Azoarcus olearius: one gene and its partner. The protein of the gene in region 1 interacts with the protein of each later gene in a pairwise test. Links are inferred from orthologs where the notes say so. Each region holds a gene or a part of one and is shown on either strand. Other genes may lie near its edges.

Evidence for each region.
Region 2: the proteins of dnaE (region 1) and dqs_RS17240 interact in binary tests that used the Escherichia coli proteins (3 or more experiments, as listed by UniProt). The link is inferred for Azoarcus olearius from one-to-one orthologs.

The regions. Positions count from the first base shown.
Region 1 is NZ_CP016210.1:3,605,156-3,613,246, reverse strand. What follows is about bases 1-4,085. They hold dnaE (DNA polymerase III subunit alpha), read left to right. Parts: upstream 1-366; coding sequence 367-3,885; downstream 3,886-4,085. Other genes in these bases: dqs_RS16490 (SMP-30/gluconolactonase/LRE family protein), read left to right, coding at 3,993-4,085; dqs_RS16500 (quinone oxidoreductase family protein), read left to right, coding at 1-307. Outside these bases: more of dqs_RS16490, read left to right, coding at 4,086-4,853; dqs_RS16485 (LTA synthase family protein), read left to right, coding at 4,877-6,934; dqs_RS16480 (acylphosphatase), read right to left, coding at 6,944-7,240; dqs_RS16475 (SulP family inorganic anion transporter), read right to left, coding at 7,233-8,091. UniProt on the Escherichia coli protein: DNA polymerase III is a complex, multichain enzyme responsible for most of the replicative synthesis in bacteria. This DNA polymerase also exhibits 3' to 5' exonuclease activity. The alpha chain is the DNA polymerase catalytic subunit.
Region 2 is NZ_CP016210.1:3,774,843-3,783,772, reverse strand. Bases 148-2,945 are described here. They hold dqs_RS17240 (pyridoxal phosphate-dependent aminotransferase), read left to right. Parts: upstream 148-866; coding sequence 867-2,024; downstream 2,025-2,945. Other genes in these bases: dqs_RS17230 (two-component system sensor histidine kinase NtrB), read left to right, coding at 2,409-2,945; dqs_RS17235 (PP0621 family protein), read left to right, coding at 2,165-2,407; mtnA (S-methyl-5-thioribose-1-phosphate isomerase), read right to left, coding at 148-717. In the rest of the region: more of mtnA, read right to left, coding at 1-147; more of dqs_RS17230, read left to right, coding at 2,946-3,962; dqs_RS17225 (sigma-54-dependent transcriptional regulator), read left to right, coding at 3,959-5,335; dqs_RS21305 (prepilin-type N-terminal cleavage/methylation domain-containing protein), read left to right, coding at 5,536-5,718; dqs_RS20855 (hypothetical protein), read left to right, coding at 5,736-6,098; dqs_RS17215 (ABC transporter permease), read left to right, coding at 6,102-6,905; dqs_RS17210 (tetratricopeptide repeat protein), read left to right, coding at 6,915-7,742; dqs_RS17205 (ABC transporter ATP-binding protein), read left to right, coding at 7,744-8,646; dqs_RS17200 (O-linked N-acetylglucosamine transferase family protein), read left to right, coding at 8,748-8,930. UniProt on the Escherichia coli protein: Shows aminotransferase activity with methionine and histidine as substrates, and to a lesser extent also with phenylalanine.

The DNA of each region.
Region 1 (8,091 bases):
CTCGCTGTCCTGCCTGCGACCGCTCGGCATGATGGTGCTGTTCGGCGCCTCGTCCGGCCCGGTGCCGCCGTTCGACTGCGGCGTGCTCGCCAAGATGGGCTCGCTGTTCCTGACCCGGCCGTCGCTCTTCACCTACGCGGCCAAACGCGCCGACCTGCTGGCGATGGCGGACGAGTTGTTCGAGGCGATCATCAGCGGCAAGGTGAAGATCGAGATCAACCAGCGTTACGCGCTCAAGGACGCCGCACAGGCGCACCGCGACCTGGAAGCGCGCCGGACCACCGGCTCCACCGTTCTGCTGCCCTGATCGCCGTGCCGGGCAGTCGTCCGCGCCGGGCGGGCGGCTGCCTCGGGTAAAATCCTCGGATGAACGCCGCACATCCTGCTCCTCACGAGCCCCGCTTCATCCATCTCCGCCTGCACACCGAATACTCGATCACCGACGGTATCGTCCAGATCGATCAGGCGATCGCGCAGGCTGCCGCCGACGGCATGCCGGCGCTGGGCATTTCCGACCTTGCCAACCTCTTCGGCATGGTCAAGTTCTACAAGGGCGCGCGCGGCAAGGGCGTCAAGCCCATCATTGGCGTCGACGCCTGGATCCAGAACGAGGCCGAGCGCGACAAGCCCTATCGTGTGCTGCTGATCTGCAAGAGCCGCAAGGGCTACGGCCAGCTGTGCGAACTGCTGACCCAGGCCTATCTCGAGAACAAGTACCGCGGCCGCGCCGAGATGCGCCGCGAATGGTTCGAGAACGGCGCTGCCGACGAATTGCTGTGCCTGTCCGGTGCCTTCTTCGGTGACGTCGGCCAGGCCATCGTCAACGGCAACATCGACCTCGCAGAACGGCTGGCCGCCGACTGGTCGCGGCTGTTTCCCGGCGCCTTCTACATCGAGATCCAGCGCGCCGGCCATCCCGGCACCGAGACCTACATCCGCCACGCGCTGCAGATCGCCAACAAGCTCGATCTGCCCGTGGTGGCCACCCATCCGGTGCAGTTCCTGACACCGGACGACTTCCAGGCCCACGAGGCGCGTGTCTGCATCGCCCAAGGCTATGTACTGGCCGACAAACGCCGCCCGCGCGACTTCACCGAGCAGCAATACCTCAAGAGCCAGGACGAGATGTGCGCGCTGTTCGCCGACATCCCGGATGCGCTGGAAAACGCGGTCGAGATCGCCAAGCGCTGCTCGGTGACCGTGCAACTCGGCAAGAACTTCCTGCCGCTGTTCCCCACGCCCGACGGCATGACGCTGGACGACTTCCTGGTCCAGGAGGCGAAGAAGGGGCTGGAGGAGCGTCTGGTCCAGCTCTATCCGCATCCGGAAGAGCGCGAAAAGCAGCGCCCGCGCTACGAGGAGCGGCTCAAGTTCGAGACCGACACCATCATCCAGATGGGCTTCCCCGGCTACTTCCTGATCGTGGCCGACTTCATCCAGTGGGGGAAGAACAACGGCGTGCCGGTCGGCCCTGGCCGCGGTTCCGGCGCCGGCTCGCTGGTGGCCTATTCGCTGAAGATCACCGACCTCGATCCGCTGGAGTACGCGCTGCTGTTCGAGCGCTTCCTCAACCCGGAGCGGGTGTCGATGCCCGACTTCGACATCGACTTCTGCCAGGACAACCGCTACCGCGTCATCGAATACGTGCGCGAGCGCTACGGCAAGGACGCGGTGAGCCAGATCGCCACCTTCGGCACGCTGGCCTCCAAGGCGGTGGTGCGTGACGTGGGCCGCGTGCTCGACATGCCTTACGGCCTGTGCGACCGCCTCTCCAAGCTGGTCCCGATCGAAGGCGCCAAGCCGGTGTCGCTGGCGCGCGCCTACGAGATGGAGCCGCAGATCGGGGAGATGATGAAGGACGGCAACGACGGCGAGGCGGTGCAGACCCTGTGGGATCTGGCCCAGCCGCTCGAAGGCCTGACCCGCGGTGTCGGCATGCACGCCGGCGGCGTGCTGATCGCGCCGGGCAAGCTCACCGACTTCTGCCCGCTCTACATCGCCGACGGCGACGACGCCACGCCGGTGTCGCAGTTCGACAAGGACGACGTCGAAGCGGTCGGCCTGGTGAAGTTCGACTTCCTCGGCCTGCGCAACCTGACGATTATCGAACTCGCGCTCGACTACGTGGAGCGCCTGACCGGTGAGCGCGTCGACCTGATGAGCCTGGGCTTCCAGGACCCCGCCGCCTACCAGATCCTGAAGGACGCCAACACCACGGCGATCTTCCAGGTGGAATCGGACGGGATGAAGAAGCTCTTGAAGAAGCTCGCACCCGACCGGTTCGAAGACATCATCGCGGTGCTCGCGCTCTACCGCCCCGGCCCGCTCGGTTCCGGGATGGTGGACGACTTCATCCTGCGCAAGAAGGGCCAGCAGGAGATCGACTACTTCCACCCCGACCTCAAAGCCTGCCTGGAGCCGACCTACGGCGTCATCGTGTACCAGGAACAGGTGATGCAGATCAGCCAGATCATCGGCGGCTACACCCTGGGCGGCGCCGACATGCTGCGCCGGGCGATGGGCAAGAAGAAGCCGGAGGAGATGGCCAAGCACCGCGCCACCATCGCCGACGGCGCCAAGCAGAAGGGCTATGACCCGGCGCTGGCGGAGCAACTGTTCGACCTGATGACCAAGTTCGCGGAGTACGGCTTCAACAAGTCGCACACCGCCGCCTACGCGGTCGTCACCTACCACACCGCCTGGCTGAAGGCCCACCACTGTGCGGCTTTCATGGCGGCGACGATGTCGTCCGACCTGGACAACACCGACACCGTCAAGATCTTCTTCGAGGACACCCTCGCCAACAAGATCGCCATCCTGCCGCCGGATGTGAACGAATCCGACTACCGCTTCGTGCCGGTGGACCGCAAGACCATCCGCTACGGCCTGGGCGCGGTGAAGGGCGTCGGCGAGCCGGCGGTGCGCGCGATCATCGCGGCGCGCGCGAGCGGCGGCGCGGTCAAGCCCTACCGCGATCTGTTCGACTTCTGCGAGCGCGTGGATCGCCGCCTGGTGAACCGGCGCGTGGTCGAGGCGCTGATCCGCGCCGGCGCCATGGATACCCTCGAAGGTCACCGCGGGCGCGATCGTGCCCAGGTGCTCGCCACCGTGCCGCTTGCGATGGAGGCGGCGGAGCAAGCTGCGGCCAACGCCCTGCAGGGCGGCCTGTTCGATCTGGTGCCGGAGGCCGCGGGCGCGGCACTCGAATTTGCCGACGTGCGGCCCTGGACCGAGCGCGAGCGGCTCAAGGAAGAAAAGACCGCGATCGGCTTCTTCCTGTCCGGCCACCCGTTCAACGCCTTCAAGCCCGAGGTGCGGCGTTTCGTGCGGCGCACGCTGGCCCAGCTCGAACCCTCGCGCGACCTCGTGATGATGGCCGGCGTGGTGATGGAGGCGCGGGTCAAGATGGGCAACCGCGGCAAGATGATGTTCGTGCAGATCGACGACGGCACCACGCCGCGCGAAGTGGCGGTGTATTCCGAGGTGCTCGACGCCAACCGCGGCAAGATCGTGACCGACGAGGTGCTGGTGGTCGAAGGCAAGGTCAGCCGCGACGACTTCGCCGGCGAGAACGGCCTGCGCATCATCGCCGACCGCCTGATGACGCTGGGCGAGGCGCGCAGCCGTTTCGCCCGCAGCCTCACCTTGCGCGTGAACGGCGAAGCGAAGAACGCCCCGGCCGCGGCCGACCGCTTGCAGGCGCTGCTGGCGCCCTTCCGCGAGGACGGCGGCGGCTGCCCGGTGCGGGTGTGCTACGGCAACGGCGTGGCCGAGGGCGAACTGCCGCTCGGCGAGCGCTGGCGCGTGCGCCTGGAAGAGGCGCTGCTCGATGGTCTGCGCGGCTGGCTGCCGGCCAACGCGGTCGAGGTGCAGTACCCGAACTGAGCGGGTGATCGGCCCGGTTCCACGAATTTTTCACAATCCCTGCGGCAAAGTCCGCCGTCTCGCAGGCAGCCGCGTCGCGGCTGCGTCAAGCAGGAGACGCAAGACAGATGGCGGGGATTTCGCGACGCAAGGCGGGCACACATCGCCGGCGGGTGCTGGCGGCCGTACTGGTGGCCGCAGCGGGCTTCGGTTTTCTTGGCTGGCAGCACTTCTGGCCGGTGGCGGCGGCGGCCGAATGGCAATACCGGGTGCTTGCCGATGATCTGCCGGTCGTCAGCGCATTGGCCGCCGATGGGCAGGGCGGCCTCTACGCCAGCCTGGAACTCAAGAACGGCGAAGGACGCATCGTGCAGATCGCCGCCGACGGCGGCCGGCGCACGGTGAAGGGCGGCTTCTCCAAGCTCGACGGCATGGTCCGTTACCGCGGCGGCATTGCGTACAGCCAGGAAGAAGACCACACCCCGGTGCGCTGGTGGCATGGCGATCGCGACGACGTTCTGTTCGACGGACGCGACGTCGAGGAACTCGCGACCGACGGCCATTACCTGTACGCAATCGAAGACCGACCGCAGGATGCCCGCCTGCTGCGCTATGACCCCGACAGCGGTGAAGTAACGACCCTTCGCGATGGGCTGGAGGTGGCCGAGGGCGTTGCGGTGTGCCCGGACGGACGGCTCTTCTATCTCGAGAAGAAGAAGGGCTGGGTCAAGCGCCTGCAGCCGGACGGCCACGACACCACCGTGGCTGAAGGATTGAACGCCCCCGGTTTCCTGATGTGCGACGGCGCCGGGCTGTGGGTCTCGGAAGACGCGACCCATCGCGCCCGGCTGCTGCTGCTCGACGACAGCGGCCGCGTGCAGGTGGTGCTCAGCCATCTGCGGTCCGCCCAAACCGTGCTGCCCGTCGGCCCCGGCCGCTATGTGCTGGCCGAGCAGGGCCGCAACCGCGTGCTCGAAATCACCCGCTGAGCCTCTTCTCTGGAATCGTCCTGATGACTGAACTCGCAGCGCCGGCCCGCCCGGTGCCGGCCACCGTCTCCGCGCCGGTGCGCGCCCACCTGATGTTCACCGCTGCGGCGGGCGGCGCCTTGCTGCTGATGTACAGCCTGCTGCGGCTCGCGCTGTTCGGCTACAACCACGCGCAGATCGGCGCCACGCCGGCGGCGGTCTTCGTGGAAGCCTTCATCACCGGCGTGCGCTTCGACCTGCGGCTGGTCGTCTATCTCTGCGTCCCGCTGCTGCTCGCGCTAGCGAGTCCGCGGGCGCTCGCTGCGCGACGAGCGATGTGCGTGTGGCTGAGCGTGATGGCGAGCGTGACGTTGTTTCTCGGGCTGATCGAACTCGATTTCTACCGTGAATTCCATCAGCGTCTGAACAGCCTGGTCTTCCAGTACGTTCAGGAAGACGCCAGGACCGTCATGAGCATGCTGTGGTACGGCTTTCCGGTGCTGCGCTATCTGCTCGCGTGGGCGCTCGGCAGTGTCGCGATGGGCGCGCTGTTCTTCGCGCTCGAACGGCGCACCCGTGCCGCGCCGGAAGCCGTCGCACTGCCACCCCCGGCAAAGGTGCGCTGGCTCGCGCTGCTGCTGTGCGTGCCGCTGGCGGTGCTTGCCGCGCGCGGCACGCTGAGGCACGGCCCGCCGATGCGCTGGGGCGATGCCTACACCACCGATTCGATGTTCGCCAACCAGCTCGGCCTCAACGGCAGCCTGACCCTCCTTGCCGCCGCGAAGGCACGCTATCTGGAGTCCGGCGACAAGATCTGGAAGGCGACGCTGCCGGAGGAAGAGGCGACCCGCGTGGTGCGCGATATGCTGCTGACCCCGGCCGACCATCTGGTCGACGCGGACACCGCCGCGCTGCGCCGCGATTTCACGCCGCCGCCGGCGCAGACGCTGCCGGTGCGCAACGTGGTGGTGATCCTGCTCGAGAGCTTCGCCGGCCATTACGTCGGCGCGCTCGGCAATCGCGACGGGATCACGCCCAACTTCGACCGGCTGGCGCAGGAAGGGCTGTTGTTCACGCGCTTCTTCTCCAATGGCACCCACACCCATCAGGGCATGTTTGCCACGATGGCCTGCTTCCCCAACCTGCCGGGGTTTGAGTACCTGATGCAGATGCCGGAGGGCGGCCACCGCTTTTCCGGCCTGCCGCAGTTGCTGAGCGCGCGCGAGTATGAGGACGTCTACGTCTATAACGGCGACTTCACCTGGGACAACCAGTCCGGCTTTTTCAGCAACCAGGGAATGACGCGCTTCATCGGCCGCGCCGACTTCCGCAACCCGGCGTTCTCGGACCCGACCTGGGGCGTCTCGGACCAAGACATGTTCGCGCGCGGCGCAGAGGAGCTGGCCAAGGGGTTTGACGGCAAACCCTTCTACGCGCTGCTGCAATCGCTCTCCAACCACACCCCGTACGCACTGCCCGACGTACTGCCGGTGGAGCGCGTGACCGGCCATGGTTCGCTGGACGAACACCTGACCGCGATGCGCTATTCGGACTGGGCGCTGGGGCAGTTCTTCGAGCAGGCGCGCAAGTCGCCGTACTTCAAGGACACGCTGTTCGTCGTCGTCGGCGACCATGGCTTCGGCGCCGAGGAGCAACTGACCGAGATGGACCTGCACCGCTTCAACGTGCCGCTGCTGATGATCGCGCCGGGCATCCAGCAAGCCTTCGGCGCCCGTCGCGATACCGTCGGCACCCAGATCGATGTCGTGCCGACGATCATGGGACGGCTCGGCGGCGCGGTGCGCCACCAGTGCTGGGGCCGTGATCTGCTCGACCTGCCGGCCGGCGATGCGGGGCGGGGGGTGATCAAGCCTTCGGGCAGCGACCAGACCGTCGCGATCGTCGAGGGCAGCCGGATCCTGGTGCAACCCAAGGACATGGATGCGCGCCTGTACGCGTATCAGCTGGGCGCCGAGCCGCGCAGCGAACGCATTCACGACGCTGCGGCCGAAGCCGCGCTCGGCCGGCGTCTTCAGGCCTTCCTGCAGGTGGCCACGCGCAGCCTGCTGGACAACACCGCCGGCGTCGAACCCGCGCGCTGAGCGCGACGCTCAGCAGGTCGGCAGGCAGTCGAAGCCGGCGCCGTCGGTCGGCGCTGCGTCGCCGACCTCGATCGCGCTGACGGAGGCGGCCGGCGGGCCCACGTGCGCCCAGGCGATGAAGCGCTCCACCGTATCCGCGGGGCCGCACACCAGCGCTTCGACGCTGCCGTCGTGCCGGTTGCGCACCCAGCCGGACAGGCCCAGGCGCTGCGCCTCGCGCTGGGCGCTTGCGCGGTAGCTGACGCCCTGCACGCGGCCGCGGATACGCAGCAGGCGTGCTGCCAGCGTGGAGTCCGGATCAGGCATAGGACACCTCCGTTTGCTTGCCGCTGAGCCACTGCGCCCGCAGCAGGGCGTCGGTGATGTTGGCGGCGAGGTTCTCGCGCCCCACGCGCTCGCCGAAGCCGGAGCGCATCAACAGCGATTCGGGTTGCGCATTGAGCCCGCACAGGATCAGGTGCGCGCCGCGCTTTTGCAGATTGCGGTGCAGCGTCTGCAGGATGTCGAGCCCGGTGGTGTCGATGTTGATGACCTTGGCGAGATCGAGGATGACGACGTCCGGATGGCCGTCCTGCATCAGCAGCAAATTCTCCAGCTTGTTGGCGGCACCGAAGAACAGGCTGCCGAACATGCTGTAGGCGAGGATGCGCGGCGTTCCGTCCGCCCGCGCCAGCGCGGCCACGCCGTAGTGGTCCTCGAGCGCAATGCGCTCCACGCGGGTCAGGTCCGACATCCGGTAGATGAAGAACAGACTCGCCAGCACCATGCCGAGTTCGACCGCCAGCGTCAGGTCGAAGACCACGGTGACGACGAAGGTGCCGAGCAGGATGGTGCGGTACTGCAGCGAGTAGCGGCCGAGTTCGGCCGGCGCGAAGGCATGCCATTCGCCCATGTTCACCGCGACCACCACCACGATGGCCGACAGCGTGGCGAGCGGAATGGCGCTCGCCAGCGGCGCCAGCGCCAGCACCACGGCCAGCAGTACCAGCGCGTGGATCATTCCCGCCACCGGGGTGCGGCCGCCGGTGCGGATGTTGGTGGCGGTGCGCGCGATCGCACCCGTGGCCGCGAAGCCGCCGACCAGCGGCGCGGCGACGTTGGCGAGGCCCTGCGCCATCAGCTCCTGGTTGGGGTCGTGGCGGTCGTCGATCTGGCTG
Region 2 (8,930 bases), 170 kb from region 1 along the record:
TGCGCCGGTGATGACCAGGTCGATTTCGCCGCGTGCCAGCAGCAGGCCGGCGGCGTTGTCGGCGATCAACCGGTGCGGCACCCCCGCTTCACGCAGTTCCCACGCCGTCAGCAGCCCTTGGTTGCGGGGCCGGGTCTCGCTGACGGTGACCTCGACCGCCAGCCCGGCAAGATGCGCCGCATACACCGGCGCCAGCGCCGTTCCGGCCCCCATGGTCGCCAGCCAGCCGGCGTTGCAGTGGGTCATCACCCGCACCCGTCCGCGTACCGCGGCGATGGCTTGCAGCAGCGGCAGACCGTGGGCGCCGATCGCAGCGCAGCAGCGCACGTCGTCAGCGCAGATCGCGGCCGCCTCGTCCCACGCGGCGGCGCGGCGCGCGCCGGGTGTCAGCGGGCGCAAGGCCGCGGCCATGCGCGCCAGCGCCCAGTGCAGGTTGACCGCGGTGGGGCGGGTGGCGGCGAGGGTGGCGAGGGCGTATTCGAGCGCGTCGTCGCCCGGGTCCGCCGTCAGCGCGAGTGCCACGCCGTAGGCGGCCGTGCCCCCGATCAGCGGTGCGCCGCGCACCCACATGGCGCGGATCGCTTCCGCCGCTTCGTCCAGCGTGCGCAGGCGGCGCTGCTCGCTACGCCAGGGCAGGCGTGTCTGGTCCAGCACCAGAACGCTATCGCCGTCGCGGCACAGGGTGGGGATGGGCTGGGTGAAGCGGAAGGGTGTCATCGCGGGGCGGTGGCCGGAGGCGGTTGGGGGAGCCGTCGAATGTGCCAGCGCGCGGCAGGGGCCGCAAGCGCGACAGGGCGCCCGCGGGCATGACGGGCGATCGCTACGGGTGCGAGAATGCGGCCCTTGTCCGCCGCCGCGAGGCCGCCATGCCGCACTTTCCCGCTCCGGTCGTTTCCCGCCTGCCGCAGGTGGGCACCACGATCTTCACCGTGATGTCGCGCCTCGCGCAGGAGTGTGGCGCGATCAACCTGTCGCAGGGCTTCCCCGACTTCAATGCCGACGACGCGCTGTTCGAGCGCGTGGCGCACTGGATGCGCAGCGGGCACAACCAGTACGCGCCGATGGCTGGCGTGCCCGCACTGCGCGAGGCGGTGGCGGGCAAGGTGGCGGCGCTGTACGGCACCGCGTACGACGTCGAACACGAGGTAACGATTACCGCCGGCGCCACCCAGGCGCTGTTCACCGCGGTGGCGGCCTTGGTGCATCCGGGCGACGAGGTGATCGTGTTCGAGCCGGTGTACGACTCCTATGGCCCCGCGATCGAGCTGGCCGGGGGGCGCGTGGTGCGCATGCAGTTGGCGGCGCCGGATTACCGACCCGACTGGGCGGCGGTGGCCGCGGCAATCACCCCGCGTACCCGCATGATCATGATCAACTCGCCGCACAACCCCACCGCCACGGTGTGGACCGCGGCGGACTACGACCGCCTCGCGGCGCTGCTGCGCGATACCGGCATCATCGTGGTGTCGGACGAGGTGTATGAACACATCGTGTTCGACGGCCTGCAGCACCGCAGCTGCGCCGCCCATCCGGAACTCGCCGCGCGCAGCATCGTGGTGTCCAGCTTCGGCAAGACCTACCACATCACCGGCTGGAAGGTGGGCTATGTGGTTGCGCCGCGCGAGTTGATGGCGGAGTTCCGCAAGGTGCACCAGTTCAACGTGTTCACGGTGAATACGCCGGTGCAGTACGCGCTGGCCGACTACATGGCGGAGGCCTCGCGCCATCTCGGCCTGGCGGCCTTCTACCAGGCCAAGCGCAACCTGTTCCGCGACGCGCTCGCCGGCTCCCGCTTCGAGCTGCTGGCGTCGCGCGGCACCTATTTCCAGCTGGCGCGCTACAGCGCCATTTCCGACGAGGGCGATGTCGCGTTCTGCAACCGGCTCACGCGGCAAGTGGGGGTCGCCGCGATTCCGGTTTCGGCCTTCTTTGCCGACGGCCGCGACGAGCGCGTGATCCGCTTCTGCTTTGCCAAGAACGACACCACGCTGAACGCTGCCTGCGAGCGTCTGCGGGCCCTGTAAACGCCCGCTGGAAGCGGTGCAGGACAGCAGGCGGATGGGCAGTGGCGCCGGGCGTGCGTGATAAACTGCCGCGGTTTTCCGGTTCGCAATTTTCCGCTTCCTTCCGGCCCCTTCCGTTCCCCTTCGAAGCCCGACTCCGCGTGCGCTACCTGATCCTCTTCCTGCTGATCCTGTTTGCCATCTGGTGGATCCGCCGTGCTGCCGGCGGCGGCGCGCGGGCGCCGCGCAAGGGGCCGCAGGATGACTCCGCCCGGCAGGGCGAACAGATGATCGAATGCGCCCACTGCGGGGTGCACGTGCCGGAGCGCGAAGGCGTGCGCGACGGCGGGCGTTTCTACTGCGGCGAGGCGCATCGCCGCCTGGGGCCGGCCCGGGGGCGCTGAGGTGGTGGGCAGCCTGTCCGCCGACGTCGATCCGTCGCGCCGCCTGTCGCTGCGCTATTTCAATCTCTTCCGGCTCATCGTCGGCGGCCTCTTCGTCGTCGCCGGCCGCGAGATCGACCTCGGTTCCTATCACCAGTTCGTCTATAACGCGGCGTCCTTCGCCTATCTGGGCGCGGTGTTGGCGCTCGGCTTTCCCGACATGCAGCGCCGCTTCGGCATCGACCGCGTCATCCTGGTGCAGGTGGTGGTCGATGTCTGCCTGCTGACGGCCATCATGTGGGCCAGCGGCGGCTACCGCAGCGGCATGCCGGTGCTGATGATGGTGATCCTTGCCGGCGCGGGGCTGGTGGCCGAGGGTCGCACCGTGCTGTTCTTCGCCGCGCTCACCACGGTGCTGGTGCTGGGCGAGAACGTCTGGCGCTATCTCAAGGGCGCGCAGCCGGCGGATTTCTTCCAGGTGGGCATGGCCTGCCTCGGCTTTTTCGGCATCGCCATCGTCGCCCGGCTGCTGGCGCTGCGCGCCAAGGCCAATGCGTCGCTGGCCGCCGAGCGCGGCCAGGCGCTGGCGCGTCAGCAGGCTCTGAACGAACGCATCATCCGCGACATGCAGGACGGCGTGATCGTCATCGGCACCGATGGCCGCGCGCGCCAGGCCAACCCGCGCGCCTGCGCGCTGCTCGGCCTGCAGTCGGTGGAGGGCCTCAACCTGGCCGACGTGGATCCCGCGTTTTGCGAGCTCTTCTCGTGCGGCGCAGTGGATAGCCGCCTGCTCCGTCTCGGCCCCGCCGGGCGGCTGCTGCGCTGTCGCACCGTGTGCGGCGAGCCGGGCAGCGCCGCCGCCGACGCCACCGTGATCTACCTGACGGACTTCGAAGAGGTGCAGCGCCAGATGCAGCAGGTGAAGCTGGCCGCGCTGGGCCGGCTCACCGCCAGCATGGCGCACGAAATCCGCAATCCGCTGTCGGCGGTGACCCAGGCCGCGGAACTGCTGACCGAGGAAAAACGCACCGACATGCAGCTGCGGCTGGCGCGCATCATCAACGACAACGCCCGCCGCATCGAACGCATGATCCGCGACGTGCTGGCGCTGGGGCGGCGCGAGCAGGCCGAGCCGGAGCCGCTGGAACTGGCCGGCTACGTCGCCGAACTGATCGAGGCGCTGGCGCTGCGCAGCGCGGACGAGCGCGCCGTGTTCGCGCAGGACATCCCGCCCGGCCTCACGCTCGCGATCGACCGGGCCCACCTGCACCAGATCCTCGACAACCTGCTCACCAATGCCCGCCGCTACTGCAGCGGACAGCCCGGTTCGGTCCGCATCCGCGCCAGCGCGCTGCCGGGCGGCCGGGTCGCACTGCATGTGCGCGACGACGGCCCCGGCATCGACGAGAGCACCCGTGCCAATCTCTTCGAGCCCTTCTTCACCACGCACCCGAAAGGCACCGGGCTGGGCCTGTATATCGCGCGCGAACTTGCCGAGGCCAACGATGCCACACTCGAACTCGGGCCGGAGCGTCCGGGCGCCCACTTCGTGCTGACCGGAGACAGCCGCGCATGAGCCACACCGAACGCCGCACGCGCCCCGCCACCAGCGAGGTGTTGGTCGTCGATGACGAGGAAGACATCCGCGAGCTGATCGCGCTGTCGCTGCTGCGGCTGGGGCTGGCCTGCGATACCGCCGGCACCGTGGCCGAAGCGCGGCAACTGCTCGATACCCGCCGCTATCGCCTGTGCCTTACCGACATGCGCCTGCCGGACGGCGACGGGCTGGAGATCGTGGAGACCATACAGGCGCGCTGCCCCGGGCTGCCGGTTGCCGTCATCACCGCGTTCGGCAGTATCGACACCGCCATCCGCGCGCTCAAGCTCGGCGCCTTCGACTTCGTCACCAAGCCGGTGGAGCTGAAGGTGCTGCGCGAACTGGTCACCCACGCGCTCAACCTCGATGCCCCCGCCGCGCCCACGGAAGAAACCGGCGGACGCCGCCTGATCGGCAACTCGGCCCCGATGGCCCATCTGCGCGCGCAGATCGCCAAGCTCGCGCGCAATCAGGCGCCGGTGTTCATCCACGGCGAATCGGGCACCGGCAAGGAAGTCATCGCCAACCTGATACACGCCCAGGGCGGCCGCGCCGCCGCGCCCTTCGTGCCGGTCAACTGCGGCGCGATTTCGCCCGAGCTGATGGAGAGCGAGTTCTTCGGCCACCGCAAGGGCAGCTTCACCGGCGCCAGTGCGGACAAGGAGGGCCTGTTCCAGGCGGCCAGCGGCGGCACGCTGTTTCTGGACGAAGTGGGCGAGTTGCCGCTCGCAATGCAGGTGAAGCTGCTGCGCGCCATCCAGGAGCGCGCCGTGCGCCCGGTCGGCGGCCATACCGAGGTGCCGGTGGATGTGCGCATCCTCTCCGCCTCCCACCGCGACCTCGCCCAACTCGTCGCCGAAGGCAAGTTCCGCCAGGACCTGTTCTTCCGCATCAACGTCATCACCTTGCGGGTGCCGCCGCTGCGCGAACGCCCGGAGGACGTCCCGGACCTCGCCGCCCACATCCTGCAGCGCCTCGCCCAGCGCGAGGCCACCGCCCCGCGCCGACTGTCGCCCGCCGCCCTGGCGCGCCTGCAGCAGTACCCCTTTCCCGGCAATGTGCGCGAGCTGGAAAACCTGCTCGAGCGCGCCTGCGCACTATGCGAAGGCGACGAGATCGGCGCGGAGGACGTGGACCTCTACCCCACCGAGTCGCTGACCCACTCGCAATTCAACTTCGACCCCACCCGCGACGCAGCGCCGGACGATACCGACGACGGCAGCGACGACGAGCGCATCCGCGTGCTGCGCGCGCTCGACGAAACCCGCTGGAACCGCTCCGCCGCCGCCCGCAAGCTGGGGATGACGCTGCGGCAACTGCGCTATCGGCTGCAGAAGTGGGGGATGGAGTAGGGGTGATGTTGACGCCGGGCAATGTCAAAAGTGGACATTGGAGGCGTGACAAATGTCATGGGTTGACCGGCTGAACGGCTCCTTCGTGAACAATTCCCTTGTTTCCACAGAGCATTTCTCGCTGGCACGGCTAATGCTCTATGGGTTGCAAGCGTCGCATCCAAGCAGTGGCGCCGGGTCAATCCAGTCGGAGATTTGAAATGAAGAAACTGCAAAAGGGCTTCACCCTGATCGAGCTGATGATCGTCGTCGCGATCATCGGCATCCTGGCGGCCATCGCCATTCCCCAGTTCAGCGAGTACACCAAGAAGGGCGAGGACAAGGCGGCGCAGTCGGATGGCCGCAACATCCTGACCCAATCGGTTGCCAACTCCAACGAGTAATAGACAAGGGGAAGAAAATGGATAAGCGAATTCTTGCTGCTCTGGCCCTGGTGGCCGTTTCGGGTTCGGCCGCTGCTGCTTCTATCTGCACGGGTGTTGCCGCCAACGGTGCGACGATTGACGGTGCTACGGACGGCAGCGCCTTTGTCCGTGTGACGTTCACTCCGAAATGCTCGGCAAACGTCCAGCTCGACTTCACCCAGACCGCTACTGGCGCTGGCGTGTGTGCCAACTCCAAGAAGGGCAAGAACAACTTCAAGGGCACCACCGCGGGCGGCGGCATCGGCGTGGATACGACCTGCACGCTCGATTCCAACTCGCAGTGCACCGCCGTGAGTGGCACGCTAGACGCGACGACCAACGCGATTACCTGCAGCTGATTGATGCTGCTGCACGCCCTTACCGCGTGGAAATCCGGCCTTCGCGGCCGGAGTTTCCACGCGGTTTTTGTTTTTGCACTGCTGTTGTTGGCGGCAGCATGGCTTGCCGCAGCCTTTTCGGCGCGACAGCCGCAGTCTGTCGCCCTTGACGTCGGTTTGTCCGGCGTCCGCCTGAGTCTCACCTTTCTCGTCCTGGTCTGGGTTCAGGAACTCGTGGGCAAGGAACTCGAACGCCGGACGGTATTTTTCGTGCTGGCCTACCCGATTCCCCGCGCTACCTACCTGCTCGGGCGCTATCTCGGCATCCTGATGCTCGCCGCCGCCGCCACGCTGGTGCTGGGGCTGTCCTTGCTGGCCGTGGTCGGGCTGTCGGCCTGGGGTTACGGCTACCCTCATGAACTGCAATTGGGCTGGCCCTATTGGGCGACCTTGCTCGGCTATCTCGTCGATGTCGCGGTTGTCGCCGCATTCACGCTGGCGGTGGCGTCGGTTGCCACGAGCAGCGTGCTGCCCCTGGCTGTGGGCGCGTGTTTTGCCATTGCCGGCCGCATGCTCGGTCCCGTGCTGGATTACCTCGGCCGCGGTGCAGATGGCGACGTTGAACTGACAAGCAGATTCGGCCCGCTCGTGGGAGCGATCCGCTGGCTTCTTCCTGATCTCGACCGTCTCGACTGGCGTCTGTGGCCCCTGTATGGCGCTGCACCCGCCGACGCCGTGGTATTTCCTGCCGCGTTGATGGCGGTGTGTTATTGCGCTTTGCTCTTGGTGGCGGCCACGCTCGCGTTCAACCGTCGCCAATTCGTCTGAGGCCCCGCTGTGCGTTTCGGGCGGCCGCTTTCGGTACTTGTCCTGCTGGCAGGCCTAGGCTATTGGGCGTCGGTCAGCCTGCTTTCCGAGCAGGTCCGGCGGCGCGGCGCCGACGATCTTGCTGTTTACCTCCCGCCGGTTGCGCAACTGGTGGCTGCAGCCGGCGATCGTTATCTGGCCGCCAATGTGGACGTGTTCCGCACCTTCATGATCGGGCCGGGGCCGTTCTCACCCGAGGTCTACGAGATTCTCGCCCGTTTGCATGCCGATGCAGCACTGCTGAATCCGGGGCATGAAGACAATTACTACGTCGCCGCGGCCATCTTGCCGTGGGCCGGGCGGGTGAGCGAGGCGCAGTACGTGTTACGCAGGGCAATGGCGCTGCGGCCCCGGGATTTTCTGCCTCCCTTTCTGTATGCATTTAATCAGCGGCAGTTCCAGAACGACCCCCTGGGGGCGGTCGATACACTGAGGACGGCGGCGCCGAAACTGCAGGACGAGCAGTCCCGGCTGGCGTTCGAGGTTCTGGCTGCGCGCTGGTACGAGAAGGCAGAGGGCGCAAACGCTGCCGAGGTTTTGAGGATCATGGCGAGCCAGACGCGCAACCCGGCCTTTGCTGCCTATCTGGAGCGTCGGGCGGGCCGGCTGGAAGCGATCTCCAGGCTGGAGGCGGCATTGGCAGAGTGGCGTCGAACGCGCGGGGGAAGCCCGCCGGATCTCGATGCCCTGGTTCGCCATCAATATCTCCCGGAACTGCCGCGCGATCCGTTCGGCGGGAGCTTCCGGCTGTCGCCCGAAGGTAATATCTCGGTCATCGAGCGTAAGCAAGGGGCATGAGTTGAGCGCGGCAATCGAACTGAGCGGCTTGAGCAAGCGCTTCTATCCCGGCTGGCGTCGGCAACCCGTCACCGCGCTTGCCGATGTCAGCCTCACCGTCGAGCAAGGTGAGGCGTTCGGTTTCGTGGGCCAGAACGGCGCGGGCAAGAGCACGACGATCAAGATCCTGACCGGGGCGTTGCGTCACGATGGCGGCGTGGCAAAGCTGTTCGGCGTGGACGTTGCGGACCATCGCAGTCGCATCGGTCTTGGCTACGTGCCCGAGAACCCATGGCTGTACGACTATCTGACTCCGCTTGAGATCGTCCGCATGGGTGTTCTCACCCATGGGCACCGTCAGCGGTCGGAGTTGAATGCCCACTGCATGCGGTGGCTGGAGCGCTTCGGGCTGGCCCAGGTTGCAAACCGTCAAGTCCGCGGATTTTCCAAGGGGATGCTGCAGCGCGTGGCGCTCGCGCATGCGCTTGCTTGCGAACCACGTTTGCTCATTCTCGACGAGCCTTTGTCCGGCCTCGACCCACTGGGGCGCCGCGACGTCGTCGACATCCTGCTCGATTACCGCATGAAGGGCGGGACGGTATTCTTCTCGTCCCACGTGCTCCACGACGTGGAACGTCTGGCCGACCGGTTCGGGCTCATCCACCAGGGCGTACTGCAAAGCGTTCAGCATCCGGCCGACGTTTTCGCGCGCTCGAGCGCCGTGTTGGTACGTTCGCTGGGTGCGGCGCCGGTGGAAGGCATGGTTGCGGACGTTGGCGAGCGGTGGTGGGCGGAAGTGAAGCCCGCCGAGTTGTGGGCGCTGCTCGACGCGCTTAGGTCGGCCGGGCACAGCCTGATCGAGGTGAAGCCGGCCATGTCCCTGGAGCGCCTCTTCCTGGACGTCGTGAAGCAGTATTCGAACTGATCGTCTCGCCCCGCCCGGATGCTACCGTCTCCGGGCGATTCAAATTCGCAAGGATCTACATGGTTGCAAGCAGGGGACGGCGCGGCGCATCGGCCAGCGCGTTGGAGCGCGACTTTGCGCAAATTGTCCGGTTGTTCGAGACGGGCCGGTTCGTCGATGCTGAAACTGCAGCACGGGAGTTTCTGCGTCGTAATCCGGGCAATCCGTACGGCAACAAGGTGCTGGGCGCCTGTCTGGTGGCGCAGAAGCGGCCTGGGGACGCGCTGCCGTTCCTGAAGGAGGCG